2 regions of the Microbacterium hominis genome follow, and region 2 is predicted to be linked to the other one. Evidence: predicted binding sites of a transcription regulator. Region 2 holds the regulator's gene; the other holds the start of a gene.
What was found. The regulator HrcA, encoded in region 2, represses chaperone genes, less so after heat shock. The targets are predictions, from matches to a motif close to TTNGCACTCGNNNNNNNCGAGTGCNAA.
Positions count from the first base shown of each region.

Region 1 (10,901 bases), 1.0 Mb from region 2:
CCGCGCCGGGCATGCCGATCCCGGCGTCGAGCGGCAGCCTGCCGCCACCGCAGGTCGTGCAGGCGTCGTCCGACATCGGGGTGGTGGGGGAGGCATCCCGCCTTCCGGGCGAGCATCGCGGCGGCTTCTCCCGCCTTCCGACGGCGCCGGTTCCGGTCACGGTCACCTCGGGGCCGGCCGACCCCGACGCCGATGTCGAGTGGGAGCCGGCGGGGGCCGGCATCCCTCACGGGGGTCCGCAGCGGGGAGTCGCCGTGTGGGCGCTGGTGTTCTCGGCGATCGGGCTCGTGGTGTCGATGTTCGTGGGCTGGGGGTTCCCGATCGGCCTGGCCGGGATGATCACGGGCATCGTGGCGGTGCGGCGCCCGCTCGAGAGTCGCACGGTCGCGGTGTGGGCGATCGTGATCGGCGCGGTGTCGGTGCTGTACAGCGCCGGCTGGCTGGTCTTCGCCGCGTACATGGCGAACCTCATCGACGTTCCCACCACGCTCGGCCTCGGCTGAGCCCCCGCGGCACCGCCACCGGGCCACGCCCGCCTGACCGCCGCCTGACCGTCCGACGCACCACTGCCGATCCGGAAACCGGACCCCCGCAGGCTTTCCGGAGTCCGAGGCCGATCAGATCCGGAAACACGGCGGCTGTCCGGTTTCCGGAAGGGGGGTGGATGCCGCGCCCGCCCGCGCGCCCGCCCGCCCGCCCGCGCGCCCGCGCGCCCGCCCGCGCGCCCGCGCGCCCGCGCGCCCGCCCGCCCGCGCGCCCGCCCGCCCGCCCGCCCGCGCGCCCGCCCGCGCGTGTCAGCCGGCGAAGACGCGGTCGGCGAGCACGGCGAGGCGGGTCGAGCCGATCCGCGTGAGGATGAGGGTGGCAGCCGCGTCGCCACGCAGCACGAGCTTGCGCCGGAAGGCCGCCGGGTCGATGTCCACTCCGCGCTTCTTGATCTCGATCGTGCCGATCCCGGCCGCGCGCAGGGCCGCATTGATCGTCGGAAGCTTCAGCGGCATCGCCTCGCGCACGCGGAACGACTGCACGAACGGCGAGGTGAGCGCCGCGTCGGAGGTGAGGTAGGCGATGTGCTCGTCGAGCATTCCCGCCTCGAGCGAGCGGGCCACGTCGCCGATCAGGCGCGCGCGGATCACCGCCCCGTCGGGCTCGTGCAGGAACGCGCCGAGTTCGCGCACGGGCGCGTCGTCGGCATCGGCGGGCGCGGTCAGCTCGTGCGCGGACTCCCCGCGCACCACCAGCGCCGACCGCCGCACGCCCTCGCGCGCGAGCACCCCCGACCACAGCACGAGTTCGATCGTCGACCCGTCGGCGCTCACCCACTGCGCCTCGACGCCGTCGGGGATGAGGTCGCGATCCAGCCCCGGCCCGAGCTTGATCCCCGCCGGCACGCGCGCGGCGAGGGCGAGCGCCCAGTCCAGCGGCGGCGACCAGTCCTCGGCGCGCAGGCGCGAGGTGTCGCCGTGCCCCGCGGTGCGCCGCGCCGGATCGAGCCAGACGCCCTCGAGTGGGAAGGCGGGAGATGTGGATGCCGCGCCCGCGGCATCCACATATTCCTGCGCTGTCAGGTGCCGAACGGTGACCGCATCGCCGAACGGCGCCAGGTTGTAGGCCGCCACCGCGGCGGTGACCTCGTCGGCGTCGACGGCGTCGACCGACAGGCCGAGGCCTGCCAGGCCCAGTGCGTCGCCGCCGATGCCGCAGCCGAGGTCGGCGACCCGCCCGATGCCGGCGTCGCGGAACCGGGCCGCGTGGCGCGCCGCGATCGACAATCGCGTGGACTGCTCGAGCCCCGCGCGGGTGAACAGCATGCGCTGGGCGAACGTGCCGAACTTCGCCTCCGCGCGCTCGCGCAGCCGCGCCTGGCCGACGACGGCCGAGACGAGGTCGGGGGAGTGGCCGGCCTTGCGCAGCCGGCTGACGGCGGCAGCGACGTCACCCGACGACGCGACGCGGTCGAGGTCGTCGAGCAGACGCAGGCCCTCGGGGGTGAGCAGCGCGGTCAGCTCGGCCATCTCCATTCGGCCAGCCTACGGCCCGACACATGCTGGCACTCGCGTTGCATGAGTGCCAGCACTTGCCTAGACTGCTCGTTAGCACTCTCACTGTGCGGGTGCTAACGAGTCTTCAGTCTCAAGGAAAGAAGAGGTAGACCGTGTCGGTTTCCATCAAGCCGCTCGAGGACCGCATCGTCATCAAGCAGGTCGAGGCCGAGCAGACCACGTCCAGCGGTCTGGTCATCCCCGACACCGCCAAGGAGAAGCCCCAGGAGGGCGAGGTCGTCTCGGTGGGCCCCGGCCGCATCGACGACAACGGCAACCGTGTCCCGCTCGACGTCGCCGTCGGCGACCGCGTCATCTACAGCAAGTACGGTGGCACCGAGGTCAAGTTCGGCGGTGACGAGTTCCTCGTCCTGTCGGCTCGCGACGTGCTCGCGGTCGTCGTCCGCTGAATCTTCGCGCCGTTTCGGCGCACGCGGGAGGGTCGGATGCTTCGGCATCCGGCCCTTTCGCCGTTCCCGGGCGGCTGCGAAGCGTCGCTCCTCGACGTGGGGTTTGGGCCGGATGTTGTTTGGGCCGGTGAATCCACATCTGGATCACCGAGTCCACACTCGTTCGAGCGGGAATGTGTGGACTCGACGAGCGAGATGTGGACTCACGTCGCCGGGGGCGCGGGGCGCCGGGCGCGGGGCGCGGGGCGCGGGGCGCAGGGCGCGGGGGCGCGGGGCGCGGGGGCTTCACCCACCGGCCCGGCCGGGTGCGGCATCCACGCCGTAGGCTGTATCGGTGACGCGCGAGAACCCCACCGGCCCGTTGGCAGCACAGTCGGGGGAGGCCGACCTCGGCGAAGTCGCCGCCAACACCGCGGGGATCGCCCTGCCCGAGCCGGGCCGTGCCCCCGACACCGCGCGCGAGCACACGCTCGGCGGCGTGTACGCGTTCACGGCCTACCTCATCTGGGGCTTCCTGCCGCTGTACTTCGTGCTGCTCGCGCCCACGGGTCCGTGGGAGGTGGTGGCCTGGCGCATCCTGCTGTCGCTGGTGTTCTGCGCGATCCTGCTCACGGTCACCCGCACGTGGCCCGCGCTCGCCGCGATCCTGCGCGATCGGCGCCTGGTGCTGTGGACGGTGCTGGCCGGCCTGCTCATCTACGTCAACTGGCAGGTGTTCCTCATCGCGACCCTCTCCGGGCACGTGATCGAGACGAGCCTCGGCTACTTCATCAATCCGCTGTTCACGGTGCTGCTGGGCGTGCTGATCCTGCGCGAGCGGCTGCGTGCGACGCAGTGGGCGGCCCTCGGCATCGCCGCGATCGCCGTCGGGGTGATCGTCGTCGGCTACGGCTCGTTCCCGTGGATCGCCGTGTCGCTCGCCCTCTCGTTCGGGCTCTACGGACTCGTCAAGAAGCGCATCGGCCCGTCGGTCGACGCGATCAGCGGCCTCACGCTGGAGTCGCTCTGGCTGACGCCGATCGCGATCGTGCAGCTGGTCGTCGTCGCGGTCACCACGGGGCTCACGATGGGCAGCGCCGGCGTCGGCCACGCCGTGCTGCTGTCGCTGGCCGGCGTCATGACGGCCACGCCGCTGCTCTTCTTCGCCGCGGGGGCCCGGCGTGCGCCGCTCACGCTCATCGGCCTGCTGCAGTTCGTGGCGCCGATCATGCAGTTCATCATCGGCGCGTGGATCCTTCAGGAGCCGATGCCCGTCGAACGCTGGATCGGCTTCAGCCTGGTGTGGCTGTCGCTCACGGTGCTGACGGTCGACTCGCTGGTGCACGCCCGCCGCGCCCGCGTCCGCGCCGCGGGCTGAGGCGGGGCGACCGCGCCGAGCCGCGCCACGCACTGACGCGCCAGCCGCGCGCTACCGCACGAGGCGGGCGATCGCCTGCGACGCCTCGCGGATCTTGTCCTCGGCCTCGGGGCCGCCCGCGCGCGCCGCGTCGACCACGCAGTGGCGCAGGTGGTCGTCGAGCAGCCCCAGCGCGACGGCTTCGAGCGCCGAGGTCAGCGCGGAGACCTGCGTGAGGATGTCGATGCAGTACTTCTCGTCCTCGACCATCTTGTGGATGCCGCGGGCCTGCCCCTCGATGCGCTTGAGGCGCCGCAGATACCCCGCCTTGTCCGTGATGTAGCCGTGGTGGGAGTGGTCGCCGTGCTCGTCGTCCGCGACGACGTCGGTGAGGGTGATGTCGGTCATGAGAGCTCCACGGGTGTCGATGAGGGGGTGGATGCCGCGCCCGCCCGGCTGCGGAACGTGCGCAGCCGCAGGCTGTTGCCCACGACGAACACGCTCGACAGGGCCATGGCGGCGCCGGCGATCATGGGGTTGAGCAGGCCGAGGGCGGCCAGTGGGATCGCGGCGACGTTGTAGGCGAACGCACAGAACAGGTTTACCTTGATCGTGCCCAGAGTCGAGCGCGACAGGCGGATCGCGTCGGCGGCGCTGCGCAGGTCGCCGCGCACGAGGGTGATGTCGGAGGCCTCGATCGCGGCATCCGTGCCCGTGCCCATCGCCATGCCGAGGTCGGCCTGCGCGAGGGCGGCCGCGTCGTTGACGCCGTCGCCGACCATCGCGACGACGCGGTTCCCGGCCTGCAGGGCCTTGATGACCGCGACCTTGTCGGCCGGCAGCACCTCGGCCGTGACGCGCTCGATGCCGACCTCCCGGGCGATCGCCTGCGCGGCTGCGGCGTTGTCGCCGGTGAGCAGCACCGGCTCGAGCCCGAGCGCGCGCAGCTGCGCGATCGCCTCGGCGCTCGTGGGCTTGACCTGGTCGGCGACGACGAGCACGCCGCGGGCCGCGCCGTCCCAGGCGACGAGCACCGGGGTGCGGCCCTGCGCCTCGGCGTCGGCCATCGCGCGCTCCAGCTCCGCGGTCACGGAGACCGCCCACTGCGCCAGCAGCGCGCGGCGCCCGACGATCACCGCGTGGCCGTCGACGACGCCGGTCACGCCCAGGCCCGCCACCGAGGCGAACGACTCGACCGCGGCGAGGTCTCCGGCCTCGGCGGCGGCCTCGGCGGCGGCCGAGGCGATCGCGCGGGCGACCGGGTGCTCCGAGGCGTGCTCGAGCGCGCCGGCCAGGCGCAGCACCTCGGCGGTGTCGCCTCCGGTCACGGCGACCACCCGGTCGAGGGTCATGCGTCCCGTGGTGACGGTGCCGGTCTTGTCGAGCACGATCGTGTCGACGCGACGGGTGGATTCGAGGATCTCAGGACCCTTGATGAGGATGCCGAGCTGCGCGCCCCGGCCGGTGCCGACCAGCAGTGCGGTGGGGGTCGCCAGGCCCAGCGCACACGGGCAGGCGATGATGAGCACGGCGACCGCGGCGGTGATGGCCGACGCGACCGGCTGGCCCAGCAGCATCCACACCGCGAAGGTCATGATGGCGATGCCGATCACGATCGGCACGAACACGCCCGAGATGCGGTCGGCCAGCCGCTGCACGGGGGCCTTGCCCGACTGCGCCTCCTCGACCAGCCGCGCCATCTGCGCCAGCTGCGTGTCGTCGCCCACGCGCGTGGCGCGCACGAGCAGGCGCCCGCCGGCGTTGACGGTGGCGCCGACGACGGCATCGCCGGGGGCGACCTCGACGGGGACCGACTCGCCGGTGACCATCGACGCGTCGACCGCGGAGGTTCCGGAGGTGACGACGCCGTCGGTCGCGATCTTCTCGCCGGGGCGCACGACGAACTCGTCGCCGACCTTCAGCTGGGCGATCGGCACGCGCACCTCGGCGTCGCCGCGCAGCACCGAGGCATCCTTCGCGCCGAGTTCGAGCAGGGCGCGCAGGGCCGACCCCGCGCGACGCTTGGCGCGCACCTCGAAGTAGCGCCCGGCGAGCACGAACGTCGTCACGCCCGCGGCGACCTCGAGGTAGATGCTGCTCGCGCCGTCGGTGGGCTGGATGGTGAGCGTGAACTCGTGGGTCATGCCGGGCATGCCGGCGTGACCGAGGAAGAGGGCGTACAGCGACCACAGGAACGCCGCCGAGACGCCGATCGACACGAGCGTGTCCATCGTGGCGGCGCCGTGGCGCAGGTTGGTCCAGGCGGCGCGGTGGAACGGCCACGCGCCCCACACGACCACCGGGGCGGCCAGGGCGAGCGAGGCCCACTGCCAGTACTCGAACTGGAGCGCCGGGATCATCGCGAGGAGGATCACCGGCACCGACAGCACGATCGAGCCGATGACCCGCTGGCGCAGCGAGGTGAGTTCGGCGTCGTGCGGGGCTGCGGGCGCGGCATCCCGATCATCGCTCTGGCCGGGTGGGGGAGCGGGCAGCGCCGCGGTGTACCCCGTCTTCTCGACCTCGTCGATGAGGGCGGTCGCGTCGACGCCCGCGGGCACCAGCGCGACCGCCTTCTCGGTCGCGTAGTTGACCGAGGCCGCCACCCCGTCGAGCCGGTTGAGGCGCTTCTCGATGCGCGCCGCGCACGAGGCGCAGGTCATCCCGCCGATCTCGAGCTCGATGCGCGTGGATGCTGCGCCACTGGCTGACGGGGGAGCGGCGTGGGTCATCAGGCGCGCGCCGCCTCGTAGCCGGCCTCGTCGACCGCGGCGAACACGTCGGCGTCGGCGACGGCGGCGGAGGACTCGACGACGAGCACGCCGGAGGCGGCGCTGACCTCGACGGACTCGACGCCCGCGATCTTCGACACTTCGCCGTGCACGGACTTCTCGCAGTGTCCGCAGGTCATTCCGGTCACGCGGTACTCGGTCTTGAGGGTCATGGGAATGGGTCTCCTTCGTGAGGGTCATCTATACCCCAGGGGGGTAAGCCGGGAACCAGTGTATACCCATCGGGGGTATGCGGGGCCGATTGGTCAGGAATGCGGCATCCCTCACGGCGGGCCGAGCACTTTGGTAACGATTGGGTCGCGTTACACATCGTTAACGAACGGCAACATTCGCGACGCCGACTCTCCCTTAGGTTTGACCCACTGGGACGGCGCCCGAGCCGCGCCCGCGACCATACACAGCAAGGAGCAACATGAGCGTCTTCACTCGCTCGCGCAAGACCACCTTCCTCGGTGGCCTCGCGCTCGCCGGCGCCAGCGCGCTGGTCCTCGCCGGATGTTCCGCCGGTGGCGGAACCGCTGACGAGACCGATGCACCGTCGGAGCCGACCGAGGAACTGGCCCTCACCATCGGCACGGCACTGCCCCAGACGGGCAACCTCGCCTTCCTCGGCCCGCCCGAGGAAGCCGGTGTGGCATTCGCGACCGCCCAGATCAACGAGGTCTCCGAGGAGACCGGTCTGACCCTCGAGGTCGTCTACGGCGACTCGGGCGACACCGACAACAAGGCGTACGAGACCGAGATCCCCCGCCTCCTGGGTGAGGACGTCTCGGCCGTCATCGGCGCCGCGTCGTCGGGCACCTCGCTGCAGTTCATCGACCAGCTCGTCGGTGCCGGTGTCATCCAGTTCTCGCCGGCCAACACGTCCGACGCGTTCAGCACCTACGACGACAACGGCCTCTACTTCCGCACCGCGCCTTCGGACGTGCTGCAGGGTGAGGTGCTGGGCAACCTGATCGCCGAGGACGGCAACCAGACGCTCGGCATGATCGTGCTGAACGACTCGTACGGCACGGGCCTCGCCAAGTACGTGCAGGAGGCCTTCGAGGCCGCCGGCGGCGAGGTCGTCGCACAGCCGACCTACAACACCGGTGACACCACGTTCGACGCGCAGATCTCGGAGGTCCTCGCGGCGGACCCCGACGCGATCGCGCTGATCACGTTCGACGAGGTCAACACGATCCTCCCGTCGCTGTTCGGACAGTTCCCCGCCGACAAGATGTACTTCGTCGACGGCAACCTGAAGAACTTCGGTGAGGACTTCCCGGCCGGCTCGCTGACCGGCTCGAAGGGCACGCTCCCCGGCCTGTCGATCGACTCGATCTCGGCCTTCACCGGCGACCTCGACGCCTTCCTCGAGTCGGAGGGCACCGAGCCGCTCACCGAGTACAGCTACGCGGCGGAGTCGTACGACGCCACCGTGCTGCTCGCGCTCGCGGCGCTGGCCGCCGGTTCGACCGACCCGGCCGACATCGCCGAGAAGCTCATCGAGGTCTCGGGCGGCTCCGGCGAGGGTGACAAGTGCACCTCGTACGCCGAGTGCGCCGACATCATCGTCGGTGGCGGCACGGCCGACTACGACGGCATCTCGGGCCCGATCACGTTCGACGAGGTCGGCGACCCGACCGAGGCGTCGATCGGCATCTACGAGTTCGGTGACGACAACAACTACGTCGCCTTCGAGGGCTGAGCCAGCCCGACTCGCTGAACAGAGCGGCCCCGCATCTTCGGATGCGGGGCCGCTCCGCTGTGTGGGCGCGTGCGGGGGTGTGCGTGGCCGGTGTTGGTGGGACGCTTCGTGCGGGCTGGGGGGTGTGGATGCCGCGCGAGGCGCCCCACGAGCGGCGGCGGTGTACGTGGCCGGTGTTGGTGGGGCGCTTGGTGCGGGCTGTGGGGGTGTGGATGCCGCGAGGTGCCCCACGAGCGGCGGCGGGTGCGTGGCCGGTGTTGGTGGGGCTCTTGGTGCGGGTTGGGGCGTGTGGATGCCGCGCGAGGTGCCCCACGAGCGGCGGCGGGTGCGCGCCGGGCCGCACGGGTACGACGGGGGGAGAACGCCCCAACCCGAGCCGGGCGCGCACAACGAAAGAGGGGGTGGATGCCGCGGCATCCACCCCCTCTTTCGTACAGCGCGTGTCAGGTGCCGAGCGTGCCGAGGTACAGCTCGGTCACCTTCGGGTCGTTCAGCAGGTCGCGGCCGGTGCCCGTGTAGGCGTCGCGGCCCTGGTCGAGCACGTAGCCGCGGTCGCAGATCTGCAGGCAGCGGCGCGCATTCTGCTCCACCATGATGCAGGTCACGCCGGCCTTGTTGATCTCGGAGACGCGGATGAACGCCTCGTCCTGGCGCACCGGCGACAGGCCGGCCGAGGGCTCGTCGAGCAGGAGCACCTTCGGATCCATCATGAGCGCGCGGCTCATCGCCACCATCTGGCGCTCACCGCCGGAGAGCGAGCCCGCGCGCTGCTTGAGTCGCTTGCCGAGCTCCGAGAAGATGCCGGTGACGAACTCGAGGCGCTCCTTGTAGACGCCGGGCCGCTGGTACAGCCCCATCTGCAGGTTCTCCTCGATGGTGAGGCTCGGGAACACGTTGTTCGTCTGCGGGATGAACCCCACCCCGCGGGCGACGAGCTTGTTCGCCTTGAGACCCGTGATGTCATCGCCCTCGAGCGTGATCGAGCCGCTGCGGATGTTCACCTGGCCGAAGATCGCCTTCAGCAGCGTCGACTTGCCGGCCCCGTTCGGGCCGATGATGCCGATGAGCTCGCCCTGGTTGACGATCATGTTGCAGCCGTTGAGGATGTTCACTCCCGGCAGGTAGCCGGCGTGCACGTCCTCGATCAGGACCACGGGGGTTTCGGTGGCAGTGGGAGTGCTCACTTGTGGCCGTCCTTCGATTCTTCTTCGGCAAGACCGTCTTCGACGAGCTGCTGCGCGGTGATGGAGGGGGCCGTCGCCGCGTCGGCGTCGATCACCTCGATGCGCCCGGTCACGACGCCGAGGTCGAGGTCCTGGTGCGCGCCGAGGTAGGCGTCGATCACCGCGGGGTCGCGCATGACCGTGGCGGGGTCGCCCTCGGCCACGATGCGGCCCTCCGCCATCACGACGACCCAGTCGGCGATGTGGCGCACCATGTGCATGTCGTGCTCGACGAACAGCACCGTCATCCCCAGTTCCTTGAGGTCGAGGATGTGATCGAGCAGCGACTGCGTCAGGGCGGGGTTCACACCGGCCATCGGCTCGTCGAGCATGACGAGCGTCGGCTCGGTCATGAGCGAGCGCGCCATCTCGAGCAGCTTGCGCTGACCGCCCGACAGCGAGGCGGCGAAGTCGTCGGCCTTGGCATCGAGCTTGAACTTCTTCAGGATCTCGATCGCGCGGTCTTCGATGTCCTCATCCTGCTTGCGCCAGATCGCGGGGATCAGGCTCGCGAAGAACTTCTCGCCGCGCTGGTTCTTCGCACCGAGCTTCATGTTCTCCATGACGGTGAGAAGCCCCAGTGCCTTGGTGAGCTGGAACGTGCGCACGAGGCCCATGCGCGCGACCTTGTAGGCCGCGACGCCCGAGAGGTCCTTGCCGTCGAAGCTCCACGTGCCCTCGTTGGGCCGGTCGAAGCCGGTCAGCAGGTTGAACAGCGTCGTCTTGCCGGCGCCGTTCGGCCCGATGAGCGCCGTGATGGCGCCCCGCGGAACCTCGAGGTGATCGACGTCGACGGCGTGCACGCCGCCGAACGAGCGGCGCACGTTGTCGGCGACGATGATCGGGTCGACCTTCTTGCAGCCGGGGCCGGCGTCGCCGACGTGGAGGCCCGTGGTCTTGGGCCGCGCCACGGGACCCGTGGGCGGTGCGGCGTCGGGGATCGGAGTGCCGTTATCGGCGGTGCTGTTACTTGACAAAGGTCAGCTCCTTCTTGTTGCCGAGGATGCCCTGCGGCATGAAGATCACCAGGAGCATCAGCGCGAAACCCACGAGGATGAAGCGCAGGATGCCGGCCTGGATCTGTGACATGAAGGGAAGGACGCCCGCCGACGCGAGCGCCGGCAGCACGTTGCTCAGGAACGTCTGCAGTGCCCAGAAGATCAGCGAGCCCAGCAGCGGTCCGAACACCGTCGCCGCGCCGCCGAGCAGGAGCGCCGTCCACACGAAGAACGTCAGCGATGTGACATACACGCCGGGGCTGACCGCCGAGGGAAGGGCGTAGATGATTCCGCCCGCCGCAGCGAGCACGCCGCCGAGGACCAGCGACTGCATCTTGTAGGCGTAGACGTTCTTGCCGAGCGAGCGCACGGCGTCTTCGTCTTCACGGATGCCCTTGAGCGTGCGACCC
Region 1 is NZ_CP054038.1:2,897,565-2,908,465, reverse strand. It holds gene HQM25_RS13190 (hypothetical protein) at 1-503, shown strand, start outside; gene HQM25_RS13185 (THUMP-like domain-containing protein) at 795-2,021, opposite strand; gene groES (co-chaperone GroES) at 2,156-2,452, shown strand; gene rarD (EamA family transporter RarD) at 2,877-3,809, shown strand; gene HQM25_RS13170 (metal-sensitive transcriptional regulator) at 3,861-4,196, opposite strand; gene HQM25_RS13165 (heavy metal translocating P-type ATPase) at 4,193-6,520, opposite strand; gene HQM25_RS13160 (heavy-metal-associated domain-containing protein) at 6,520-6,732, opposite strand; gene HQM25_RS13155 (ABC transporter substrate-binding protein) at 6,993-8,270, shown strand; gene HQM25_RS13150 (ABC transporter ATP-binding protein) at 8,714-9,454, opposite strand; gene HQM25_RS13145 (ABC transporter ATP-binding protein) at 9,451-10,404, opposite strand; gene HQM25_RS13140 (branched-chain amino acid ABC transporter permease) at 10,460-10,901, opposite strand, start outside.
Region 1: groES (co-chaperone GroES) is a predicted target of HrcA. The motif match lies at 2,048-2,074, and genes of this name have one in related genera.

Region 2 (10,901 bases):
CCCCGCCTCGACGGCCGGCCGCGTGAGAATGATCCGGCTGACCTCCTTGCGCTGCAGCGCCTGCACCGCCTTGGCCATAGCGAGGTAGGTCTTGCCGGTACCGGCCGGGCCGATCCCGAACACGATCGTGTTCTCCTCGATCGCGTCGACGTACGCCTTCTGGCCGAGGGTCTTCGGGCGGATCACCTTCCCGCGCGAGGAGAGGATCGCCTCGCCGAGCACCTCGGACGGTCGCGGTCCGCCTTCCGATCGCAGGATGCGGCTCGAGGAGGACACATCCGACTCGCCGAGGGCGTGGCCCGCCTTCGTCATCGCCAGAAGCTCGTCGACCAGCGCGCGCGCCGCTGCCACCGCCGCCGCCTCACCGGTGAGGGTGATCTCATTCCCGCGCACGTGCACGTCGACACCCGGATGTTCCTTCTCGACGACGCGCAACAGGCGGTCCTGCGGTCCGAGCAGCTGGACCATGGCCACGCCGTCTGCGAAGACGCGCTCCACTGCGGGTTCGTCAGGCACCGACGCTCGACTCCTTCAGTCCGCCGGCGAGGACGTGCGCGTGCACGTGGAAGACCGTCTGACCGGCACCCGCGCCGCGGTTGAAGACCAGCCGGAAATCGCCGTCGGCGAGATCTTCGGCGACGGACTCCGCCAGCCCGACGATCTCGGTGAGCAGCGCCGGGTCTCCTGCCGCCAGCTCCACCACATCGCGATAGTCCGCCGAGCGCGGGAAGACGACGACGTGAACGGGCGCCTGCGGCGCGATGTCCGTGATCGCGACGACGTTCTCGGTCTCCGCGACGATCTCCGCGGGGATCTCGCCGTTCAGGATGCGTGTGAACACGCTGGGCTCGCTCATGGTCTCAGTCTAGCCAGCGGCCCGGCGCCGCGGCCGGGCCTCACCAGCGCCCGAGCGCGACGTTGACGACCGCCAGCGCCACGGGGCCGGCGGTCGAGGTGCGCAGCACCTCGTCGCCGAGACGCGCCGCCTCCGCCCCGGCCTCGGACAGTCGGGCGAGCTCCTCGGGCGCGATCCCGCCCTCCGGCCCGACGACGAGCACGATGTCGCGCGGGTCGTCGGCGGCGAGATCGATCTCCGACAGGCGTGCCTCCGCGGTGGGCTCGAGCACGATGACCCGGCTGCGTCCGGCACGCGCGGCGATGTCCGCCGTGCCGAGCGGCTCCGCGACCTCCGGCGTCCACGACCGGTGGGCCTGCTTCGCGGCCTCCCGCACGATCGTCGCCCACCGCTCGCGACCCTTGCGCGCCTTCGCGGCGTCCCACCGCGACACGCTGCGAGCCGCCTGCCACGGCACGATCTCGTCGACGCCGAGCTCGGTCGCGGCCTGGATGGCGAGCTCATCGCGATCGCCCTTGGCGAGCGCCTGCACGAGAACCAGCCGGGGCGTCCGCGGCGGCACCTCCTCGCGCGCGGTCACCCGGATGAGCACCTCGCGCGGCTCCACCCGTTCGATCTCGCCCGTGAGCCAGATGCCGCGGCCGTCGCCCACGGTGACCGCTTCCCCGACGCGCACCCGGCGCACCGCGGCGGCGTGGTGGGCCTCCGCGCCGGTGAGGGTCACGACATCACCGGGCCCTGCCCCTGCGATGCCCGCGTCGACGAAGTGGAGGGCCATCTCAGCTGCTGCGGAACCGGTCGCGGAGCTTGGCGAACAGACCCTGGTGGAACTCGGCCAGCCGAGGGGCGGGAGCCTTGGTGCGTCGCGCGAACTCCTCGATCAGCGCGCGCTCCTTGGCATCCAGGCGGGTGGGCGTCACCACGTGCACCCCGACCCTCAGGTCGCCGCGCTGGGATCCGCGCAGCGGCGTGATGCCGCGGCCCTTGATCGTGAGCACGTCGCCGGCCTGCACGCCGGGGCGAAGCTCCAGCTCCACCGGCCCGTCGAGGGATTCGATCGTCGTGGTGGTGCCGAGGATCGCATCGGGCATGGACACGTCGATCGTCGCGAGGAGATCGTCGCCGTCGCGGCTGAACACGTCGTGCGGGGTGACCGACACCTCGACGTAGAGGTCGCCGTTCGGTCCGCCGGCGGGACCGACCTCGCCCGAGCCGGGCAGTTGCAGGCGCAGACCCGTCTCGACGCCGGCGGGGATGTCGAGGGAGACCGTGCGGCGCGCCCGGACCCGTCCCTGGCCCTGGCAGGTCGCGCACGGGTAAGGGATCGTCGTGCCGTACCCCTGGCACACGTTGCACGGCTGGGAGGTCACCACGTTGCCGAGGAGGCTGCGCACCTGGCGCTGCACGTGACCGGTTCCGTGGCAGATGTCGCACGTGACCGGAGAGGTTCCGGGCTGGCAGCACGAGCCGTCGCACGTCTCGCACAGCACGGCGGTGTCGACCTCGATGTCGCGATGGGCTCCGAACACGACGTCGCCGAGGTCGAGCGTCACGCGCACCAGCGCATCCTGCCCGCGCTCGCGCCGCGAACGAGGCCGCGCGCCGCGACCGCCGCCGCCGGCGGCCCCGAAGAAGGTCTCGAAGATGTCGCCGAATCCGCCGAATCCGCCCGCGCCGCCGAACGGCGAGTCGCCGCCGCCCATGTCATAGCGGGCGCGCTGCTCGGTGTCGCTCAGAACGTCGTAGGCGTGGGTGACGAGCTTGAAGCGCTCCGCAGCCTCCTCGCCGGGATTGACGTCCGGGTGGAGCTGGCGCGCCAGTCGCCGATAGGCCTTCTTGATCTCGTCGAGCGATGCGTCGCGCGAGACTCCCAGCACCTCGTAGTGGTCAGCCACTTTCGCCTTCCTGTCCGCGCCCCGCGCGGATCATGTCCTCGAGTCGCCTCAGCGACCCTGGTCGTCTTCGTCGAGCAGCCGCGTGAGGTAGCGGGCGACGGCGCGCACCGCTGCGAGGTTGCTCGAATAGTCCATGCGGGTGGGCCCCAGGACCCCGACCCGCGCATGCGCCCCGGGCGCGTCGTAGTCGCTGGTGACGATGGATGCCTCGGACAGGCCGAACTGCTCGTTCTCGCGTCCGATGCTGGCGGCGAGCCCCTGCTCGTCGGCGACCATCTCGCCCATGAGGCGCAGGAGGGTCACCTGCTCCTCGATCGCCTCGAGGAGCGGATAGATGCTGCCGCGGAAGTCGGCCTCGCGTCGGGCGAGGTTGGCGCTGCCCGCCATGACCAGCCGGTCCTGCCGGAAGTCCTCGAGCTCCTCGGCCACCACCCGCAGCACGGCCTCGGTGGCCAGGCGCAGCTCGCCCGGCGAGGCGGGCGAGGCCGCCTGGTGCTCGGCGATGCGGTGCAGGCCCTCGCGCACCGATCGGCCGACCAGAACGGTGCCGATCTCGGCGCGCATCCGCGCGGTGTCGGACTCATCGAGCTCCGCGCGCACCCACACGACCCGCTGCGAGACGCGGCCGGTGTCGGTGACGACGATGACGATCATCCGCCCGCCGCCCAGCGGCACGAGCTCGACGTGGGTGACGTTCGCGCGGGCGAAGGAAGGGTACTGGACCAGCGCCACCTGGCCGGTCAGCTGGGAGAGGACGCGGACGGTGCGCGCCAGCGCGTCGTCGAGGTCCCCCGGCCCCTCCAGGAACGCCGCGATGGCCTGCCGCTGCGCAGGTGTCAGCGGCCGCAGCTGTGCGAGGTGGTCGACGAAGACCCGGTAGCCCTTGTCGGTGGGAACCCGGCCCGACGAGGTGTGCGGAGCGGCGATGAGCTCCTCGTCTTCGAGCAGCGCCATGTCGTTGCGGATCGTGGCGGCCGACACGCCGAAGGCGTGGCGTTCGACGATCGCCTTGCTGCCCACCGGCTCACGGGTGTCGACGTAGTCCTGGACGATCGCCCGCAGCACCTGCAGTCCTCGTTCGCTGACCATCGTCCCTCCTCGTTCGCATACTGGCACTCATGTCGGTCGAGTGCCAATATTACCGCCGGCCGTGGGACGCTGCGCCCGGAGGCGGTGCGTGTCGGCCCCTCATCAGTCCGTCAGGGCCCGCACGACGGCATCCGCCAGCAGTCGGCCTCGCAGCGTCAGCACGATCCTCCCCGCCACCGCTGACGGCCCGTCCACGAGCCCGTCGGCGATGAGCCCGGCGACGGCGGCACGGCGGTCGTCGCCCAGGTCCGAGATCGCGAGGCCCTCCCGGATGCGCGAACGCAGCAGCACGGCCTCCAGGCGCCGACTGGCGGCATCCGGCCGCTCCCGGCCCGCCGCCGGCGATTCTCCCGCCCGGAGCCGCTGCGCATAGGCCGCAGGATGCTTGACGTTCCAGAATCGGGTGCCCGCCACGTGGCTGTGGGCGCCGGGACCGAATCCCCACCAATCGGCGCCCTGCCAGTACGCGAGGTTGTGGCGCGAGCGCTGCCCGGCGGAGCGCGCCCAGTTCGAGACCTCGTACCATTCGTAGCCGTGCGCCGCGAGGGCGGCATCCGCCGCTTCGTACATGTCCGCCTGCAGGTCGTCGTCGGGTGCCGGCACCTCCCCCCGTCGGATCTGCCGGGCGAGCTTGGTGCCGTCCTCGATGATGAGCGCGTAGGCGGACACATGGTCGGGTTCCAGCCCCAGGGCGACCTCCAGCGAACGCTCCCAGTCGACCAGCGACTCGCCCGGGGCGCCGTAGATGAGGTCCAGGCTCACGTCCAGACCCGCGCGGCGTGCCGCGGCTACCGCAACCGCGACGGCCGCCGGATCGTGCGTGCGGTCCAGCGCCGCCAGCACATGCGGAACCGCGGACTGCATCCCGATCGACAGGCGGGTCACCCCCGCCGCGGCGAGTTCGTCGGCGACCGCGTCGGTGACCGTGTCGGGGTTGGCCTCGACGGTGACCTCGGCCCCCGCCGCGACGCCAAACGCCTCCCGGACTCCGCCGAGCATGCGCGCGAGATCTCCCGCCGGCAGGAGCGTCGGCGTACCTCCGCCGAAGAACACGGTGGATGCCGCGCGCAGCCCGCCGGCGTCCCCGAGCACCCCGGCGGCCAGCTCGACCTCGCGCAGCAGCGTGGCGGCGTACTCGTCCTGCCGCGCGCCGCGCAGCTCACCCGACGTGTAGGTGTTGAAGTCGCAGTAGCCGCAGCGCACCCGGCAGAAGGGCACGTGCAGATAGGCGCTGAACGGGGTGGCGGGATCGATCGACGCGTCGCCCGGCAGGGCGCCGTCGGACGGCGCCGGTTCGCCCAGGGGCAGGGACGCACCCATCAGAGGCTCACGCGGGCGTCGCGTACAGCGGAGAGATCGCGCGCAGGTACCGCGTGAACAGCTCCCGACGGCGCCGGCGGACCAGGGCGGGAAGGAGCCGGTAGAGGAAGGCGGCGGGGGCGTCGAACGCGCGCACGGTGAACCAGACCTCGTCGTTCTCGTACCACTCGATCATGAAGGACTCCTCGCCGGAGACGACCGATCCGCCGACGGTGCCGAGCGCGAACCCGATGCGGCGAGGCTCCTCGACGGCGAAGATGACGCGCAGCTGGGCATCCGCCTTCATGCCCTTGACCCGGCCCTCGACCTCGACAGTGGTACCCGCGCCGACGAACGGCGTGCCGTCGGCGTCGTAGCGGAGGTCGGCGTCGTTGCGACTCGGGGCGACCGGCTTGCCCTCCTCGTCGAAGCTGACGCCGGAGTACATCGGACCGGACGCAGGCCGGACATCGGTCAGCTGCAGACCGGCGCCACGCTGGGCACCCCACGACAGCAGCGCCTCCCCGGCGCTGTGGAAGCGGGACTCGCCGCTGCCGATCCGCCAGGAGTCCTGGGCCGGGAGGCTGCGCTCCGGCGGATACTGCATGAGGTCGGGTGCCTGTGTCGCCCCGACCGCGGCATAGTCGACCGTCTCATCCTTGAAGGTCCCGCGGCGCATCTCTCCAGCCTAACGACGTCGCCTGGGTGCTCGATCAGAGCGCCCGCCTACTTCTTGTCCTTGCCCTCGACATCGCCCGAGAGAGCCGCGATGAACGCCTCCTGGGGGACCTCGACGCGGCCGACCATCTTCATGCGCTTCTTGCCCTCTTTCTGCTTCTCGAGGAGCTTGCGCTTGCGCGTGATGTCACCGCCGTAGCACTTCGCCAGCACGTCCTTGCGGATCGCCCGGATGTTCTCGCGCGCGATGATGCGAGCGCCGATCGCGGCCTGGATGGGCACCTCGAACTGCTGGCGAGGGATGAGCTTGCGCAGACGCTCGGTCATCATGGTGCCGTACGAGTAGGCCTTGTCCCGGTGCACGATCGAGCTGAAGGCATCCACCTTCTCGCCCTGCAGGAGGATGTCGACCTTCACGAGATCAGCCGTCTGGGAGCCGGCCGGCTCGTAGTCCAGGCTCGCGTAGCCCTGCGTCTTGGACTTGAGCTGGTCGAAGAAGTCGAACACGATTTCGCCGAGCGGCATGTTGTAGCGCAGCTCGACGCGGTCCTCGCTCAGGTAGTCCATTCCCAGCAGCGAGCCGCGACGGGACTGACACAGCTCCATGACGGTGCCGACGTAGTCCTTGGGCAGGAGGATGCCGACCTTCACGACGGGTTCCGAGACCTCGGCGACGCGCCCGTCGGGGTACTCGCTCGGATTGGTCACGGTGACCGTCTCCCCGGTGTCGGTGTTCACCTCGTAGGTCACCGACGGCGCGGTCGTGATGAGGTCGAGGTCGAACTCGCGCGCCAGGCGCTCGGTGATGATCTCCAGGTGCAGCAGTCCCAGGAACCCGCACCGGAAGCCGAATCCGAGGGCGACCGAGGTCTCCGGCTCGTACTGCAGCGACGCGTCCGACAGCTTCAGCTTGTCCAGCGCCTCGCGCAGATCGGCGTAGTCGCTGCCGTCGATCGGGTAGATCCCCGAGAAGACCATGGGCTTGGGATCGGTGTAGCCCGGGAGCGCCTCCGACGCGGGCTTGCGGTGGGTGGTGATGGTGTCGCCGACCTTGGACTGCCGCACGTCCTTCACACCCGTGATGAGGTATCCCACCTCGCCCACGCCCAGACCCTTGGTGGGGATCGGCTCAGGGCTCGACACGCCGATCTCGAGCAGGTCGTGCGTCGCGCGCGTCGACATCATCTGGATGCGCTCGCGCGGCTCGAGCTTGCCGTCGATCATGCGGACGTAGGTGACGACACCGCGGTACGAGTCGTACACCGAGTCGAAGATCATCGCGCGGGCGGGCGCGTCGGCGTTGCCGGTCGGCGCGGGGATGCGCTCCACGATGCGGTCGAGGAGCTCCTCGACGCCCATGCCGGTCTTCCCGCTCACACGGAGAACGTCGTCCGGTGACCCGCCGATGAGATTGGCGAGTTCGGCGGCGTACTTCTCGGGATCCGCGGCGGGGAGGTCGATCTTGTTGAGGACCGGGATGATCTGCAGGTCGTTCTCGAGGGCCAGGTACAGGTTCGCCAGGGTCTGCGCCTCGATGCCCTGCGCGGCGTCGACCAGGAGGATCGCGCCCTCGCAGGCAGCGAGCGACCGGCTCACCTCGTACGTGAAGTCGACGTGCCCAGGGGTGTCGATCATGTTGAGCGCGTACGTGCCCTCGGCCGTGGACCACGGCATGCGGACGGCCTGCGATTTGATGGTGATGCCGCGCTCGCGCTCGATGTCCATGCGGTCGAGATACTGCGCACGCATGTCGCGGTCGGCGACGACGCCGGTGATCTGCAGCATGCGATCGGCCAGCGTCGACTTTCCGTGGTCGATGTGGGCGATGATGCAGAAGTTGCGGATCAGCTCGGGCGGGGTCGCGGACGGCTGCAGGGGCTGGAGGGCGCGCGGTGACATGTCCCGTCGATTCTACGGGTGCGCGCCTGTGTGCTCGGTGCGCCCGGCCGCGGTCGGCGCGGGCGCCGGGAGTCGTCCGATCCCCTCCAGCAGGTCCGCCCGATCGCTCGCCGCGCACACGCGGATCCAGCCCTCACCGCTCGCGCCGAAGGCCGATCCCGGCGCCACCGCCACGCCGCTCTCGTCGAGGAAGCGCTCACACCACGCCGCGACGTCGTCCCCCGATACGTGCGACACGTCGATCCACAGGTAGAACGCGCCGCTGGGCACGTGGTGGCGCAGCCCCCTCGCCGTCAGCGCCGCCGAGGCCGCCTCGAGATTGCGCCGGTAGTGCTCCGCGGCGCGCTCCACGGCCGACTGCCCCTCCGTGAGCGCGGCCACCGCCGCCCGCTGAGCGGGCGCGTCGACACACGAGACGAGCGACTCCTGCACCCGCAGCATCGTCGGTCGCCACCCGGGCGGGGTGACCAGCCATCCCACGCGCGCTCCCGTGAGGCCGTGCGACTTCGAAAGCGAGAACACCGACAGCACGCGGCCGTCGCCGTCGAGCGCAGCGGGGCTCACGTGCGGGGTGCCGTACGCGAACCGCTCGTACACCTCATCGCTGATGAGCCACAGATCGTGCCGCGCGCACAGCTCCAGCAGCGCGCGCATGGTCGCGGCGTCGAAGGTCGCACCCAGCGGGTTCGACGGCGAATTCACGATCAGCGCACGCGTGCGCTCGGTGACGAGCCCGTCGAGCTCCGCGATGTCGGGGCGGAATCCGTGCTCGGCATGCAGCGCGTACGGAACCGGCACCGCCTGCAGCAGATGCGCGTTCATGGTGAACGTCGTGTAGCCCGGGTCGGGGACGAGCACCTCGTCGCCGCGCGCGAGCGTGAGGGCCATGGCCATGTGCAGCGCCTGCGTCGCGCCGACCGTCACCCACACCTGCTCGAGATCGACGTGGAGCGCGTTCTCGGCGGCGAGCTTCGCGACGATGGCCTCGCGCAGGGGCCGGATGCCGCCGTTGGGCGTGTAGCGCACCTCTCCGGCGCGCCACGCGGCGGCGGCGGCACCGCGCACCGCGGGCTCTGCGATCTCACCCGGCTCGCCCACGGCGAGGATGATCGTTCCGGGGCGCTGGAGGGCGAGTTCGAGAATGCGCCGCACTCCCGAACCCGGCATCCGCGCGACGTGGGGCGCAAGAGCGGGCATGGCGTCATCGTACGGTCCGCCCGGCGCCCGTTACCCTGACATCGTGGTCGTCCAGGTCGTCCTCGTGCACGGGATCCGCACGTCCGCGACCATGTGGCGCGCCCAGCTCGCGCACCTTTCGGCGCGCGGCACCCCCGCGGTGGCCGTGGACCTCCCCGGGCACGGTACGCGCCGGGGAGAGCCGTTCACCCTCGACGAGGCGTTCGCCACCATCGACCGTGCGGTGCAGGATGCCGCCACCCGCGGCCCCGTCGTGCTGGCAGGGCATTCGATGGGCGGCCTGCTCTCGATCGCCTTCGTGGGACGCGAGGATCCGCCCCCGATCGCCGGCTTCATCGCGGCATCGTGCACCGCGGTCCCCCGCGGTCTCGGACTGGCGGCCTACCGCGCCCTCGCCCGAGGCTTCGACGCCCTGCCCGACCGCGGCATGTGGCTGACGGACTTCGTGCTCGACCGCACCCTCCCCGCGGAGACCCGATCAGACTTCGGAGCCGGCGGATACGCGTTCGACATCCAGGACGAGGCGCTGCGGAGCCTGTCGGTCCTGGACCTGCTCGCGGCGCTCGGTCGGATCGAGGTGCCGCTGTGGTTCATCAACGGCCAGTACGATCAGCTGCGCGTCAACGAGCGGCTGTTCCAGCGCGTCGCACCGCACGCGGAGCTCATCGTGGTGCCGCGTACCAGCCACCTCGTGTCGGCCATGCGGCCGGCGGTCTTCAACGCGCTGCTCGACGTCGCGATCACGACATGCGAGCGGACCTGATAGAATCCTTGTTTGGCTTGCGTGTGGGTTCGCCCTCACGACCGCCGGAACGCGCCCCTCTCTCGCCGACCGGCAACTCAATCCGATTCACACCGAACGAAAGAACGTCGACACGTGGCGAACATCAAGTCGCAGATCAAGCGCAACAAGACCAACGAGAAGGCGCGCGAGCGCAACAAGGCCGTCAAGAGCGAGCTGAAGACCGAGGTGCGCCGCACCCGCGAGGCCATCGCCGCCGGTGACAAGGCCGCTGCCGAGAAGGCACTGACCAAGGCGTCGAAGAAGCTCGACAAGGCCGTCAGCAAGGGCGTCATCCACAAGAACCAGGCCGCGAACCGCAAGTCGGCCATCGCGAAGCAGGTCGCCGCTCTCTGAGCTGAGCCCGCACATCGAAGAAGGTCCGTCCCCTCGGGGCGGACCTTCTTCGTCTCACCGAGGCCCATCTGCGGCGTCGTCCGCTGCGCGTCAGGAGCCGTACGGCTGCCGGGTCGCGATCACCGTGATGAGCTTCTCGAGGGAGAACACCGCGTCGCGCGAGCCGCCCTTGACCTCGGCGTCTGCCTGCGCGGCGGCCTGGATGGCCAGGCCGAGCGAGGTCTCGGACCATCCGGACAGATCACGACGTGCCCGATCGACCTGCCAATCCTTCAGGCCCAGGCGCGACGCCAGCGCTCGCGAGGGCTCACGCGTGCCCGCGACCCGTGCCATGGTCCGCAGCTTGGAGGCGATGGCCGCGACGAGCGGGACGGGGTCTGCCCCGGAAGCCAGCGCGTGGCGCAACGAGACCAGCGCCTCGCCGTACCGGCCCGCGATCGCGATGTCGGCGACCGTGAACGCGGATGTCTCGACCCGACCTCCGTAGTACCGATCCACCACTTCTCCGGTGATGTCGGCCGGCACATCCGCGATCAGCTGCTGACACGCCGCGGCGAGTTCGGTCAGGTCGTCGGCGAAGGCGGAGACGAGCGCACGCAGCGCGGCCGGCGCGATGCGCTTGCCGGCCGACTGGAACTCTCCGGCCGCGAAGTCGAAGCGATCCGAATCGCGCTTGACGGCGGGGCAGGCGATCTCCACTCCGCTGCCCTGTCCTGCCCGGATCGCATCGAGCAGCTTCTTTCCCCGCACCGATGCACCCGTATGCCGCAGCACCACGGTGGCGCCGTCCTGAGGGGCGGCGAGGTAGCCGAGCGCCTCGGCGAGGAAGGCATCCGAGCACTTCTCCACG
Region 2 is NZ_CP054038.1:1,884,308-1,895,208, reverse strand. It holds gene HQM25_RS08465 (PhoH family protein) at 1-468, opposite strand, end outside; gene HQM25_RS08460 (HIT domain-containing protein) at 509-856, opposite strand; gene HQM25_RS08455 (16S rRNA (uracil(1498)-N(3))-methyltransferase) at 897-1,634, opposite strand; gene dnaJ (molecular chaperone DnaJ) at 1,636-2,751, opposite strand; gene hrcA (heat-inducible transcriptional repressor HrcA) at 2,800-3,840, opposite strand; gene hemW (radical SAM family heme chaperone HemW) at 3,943-5,160, opposite strand; gene HQM25_RS08435 (DUF1990 family protein) at 5,168-5,818, opposite strand; gene lepA (translation elongation factor 4) at 5,866-7,716, opposite strand; gene HQM25_RS08425 (pyridoxal phosphate-dependent aminotransferase) at 7,729-8,913, opposite strand; gene HQM25_RS08420 (alpha/beta fold hydrolase) at 8,957-9,676, shown strand; gene rpsT (30S ribosomal protein S20) at 9,791-10,051, shown strand; gene holA (DNA polymerase III subunit delta) at 10,142-10,901, opposite strand, start outside.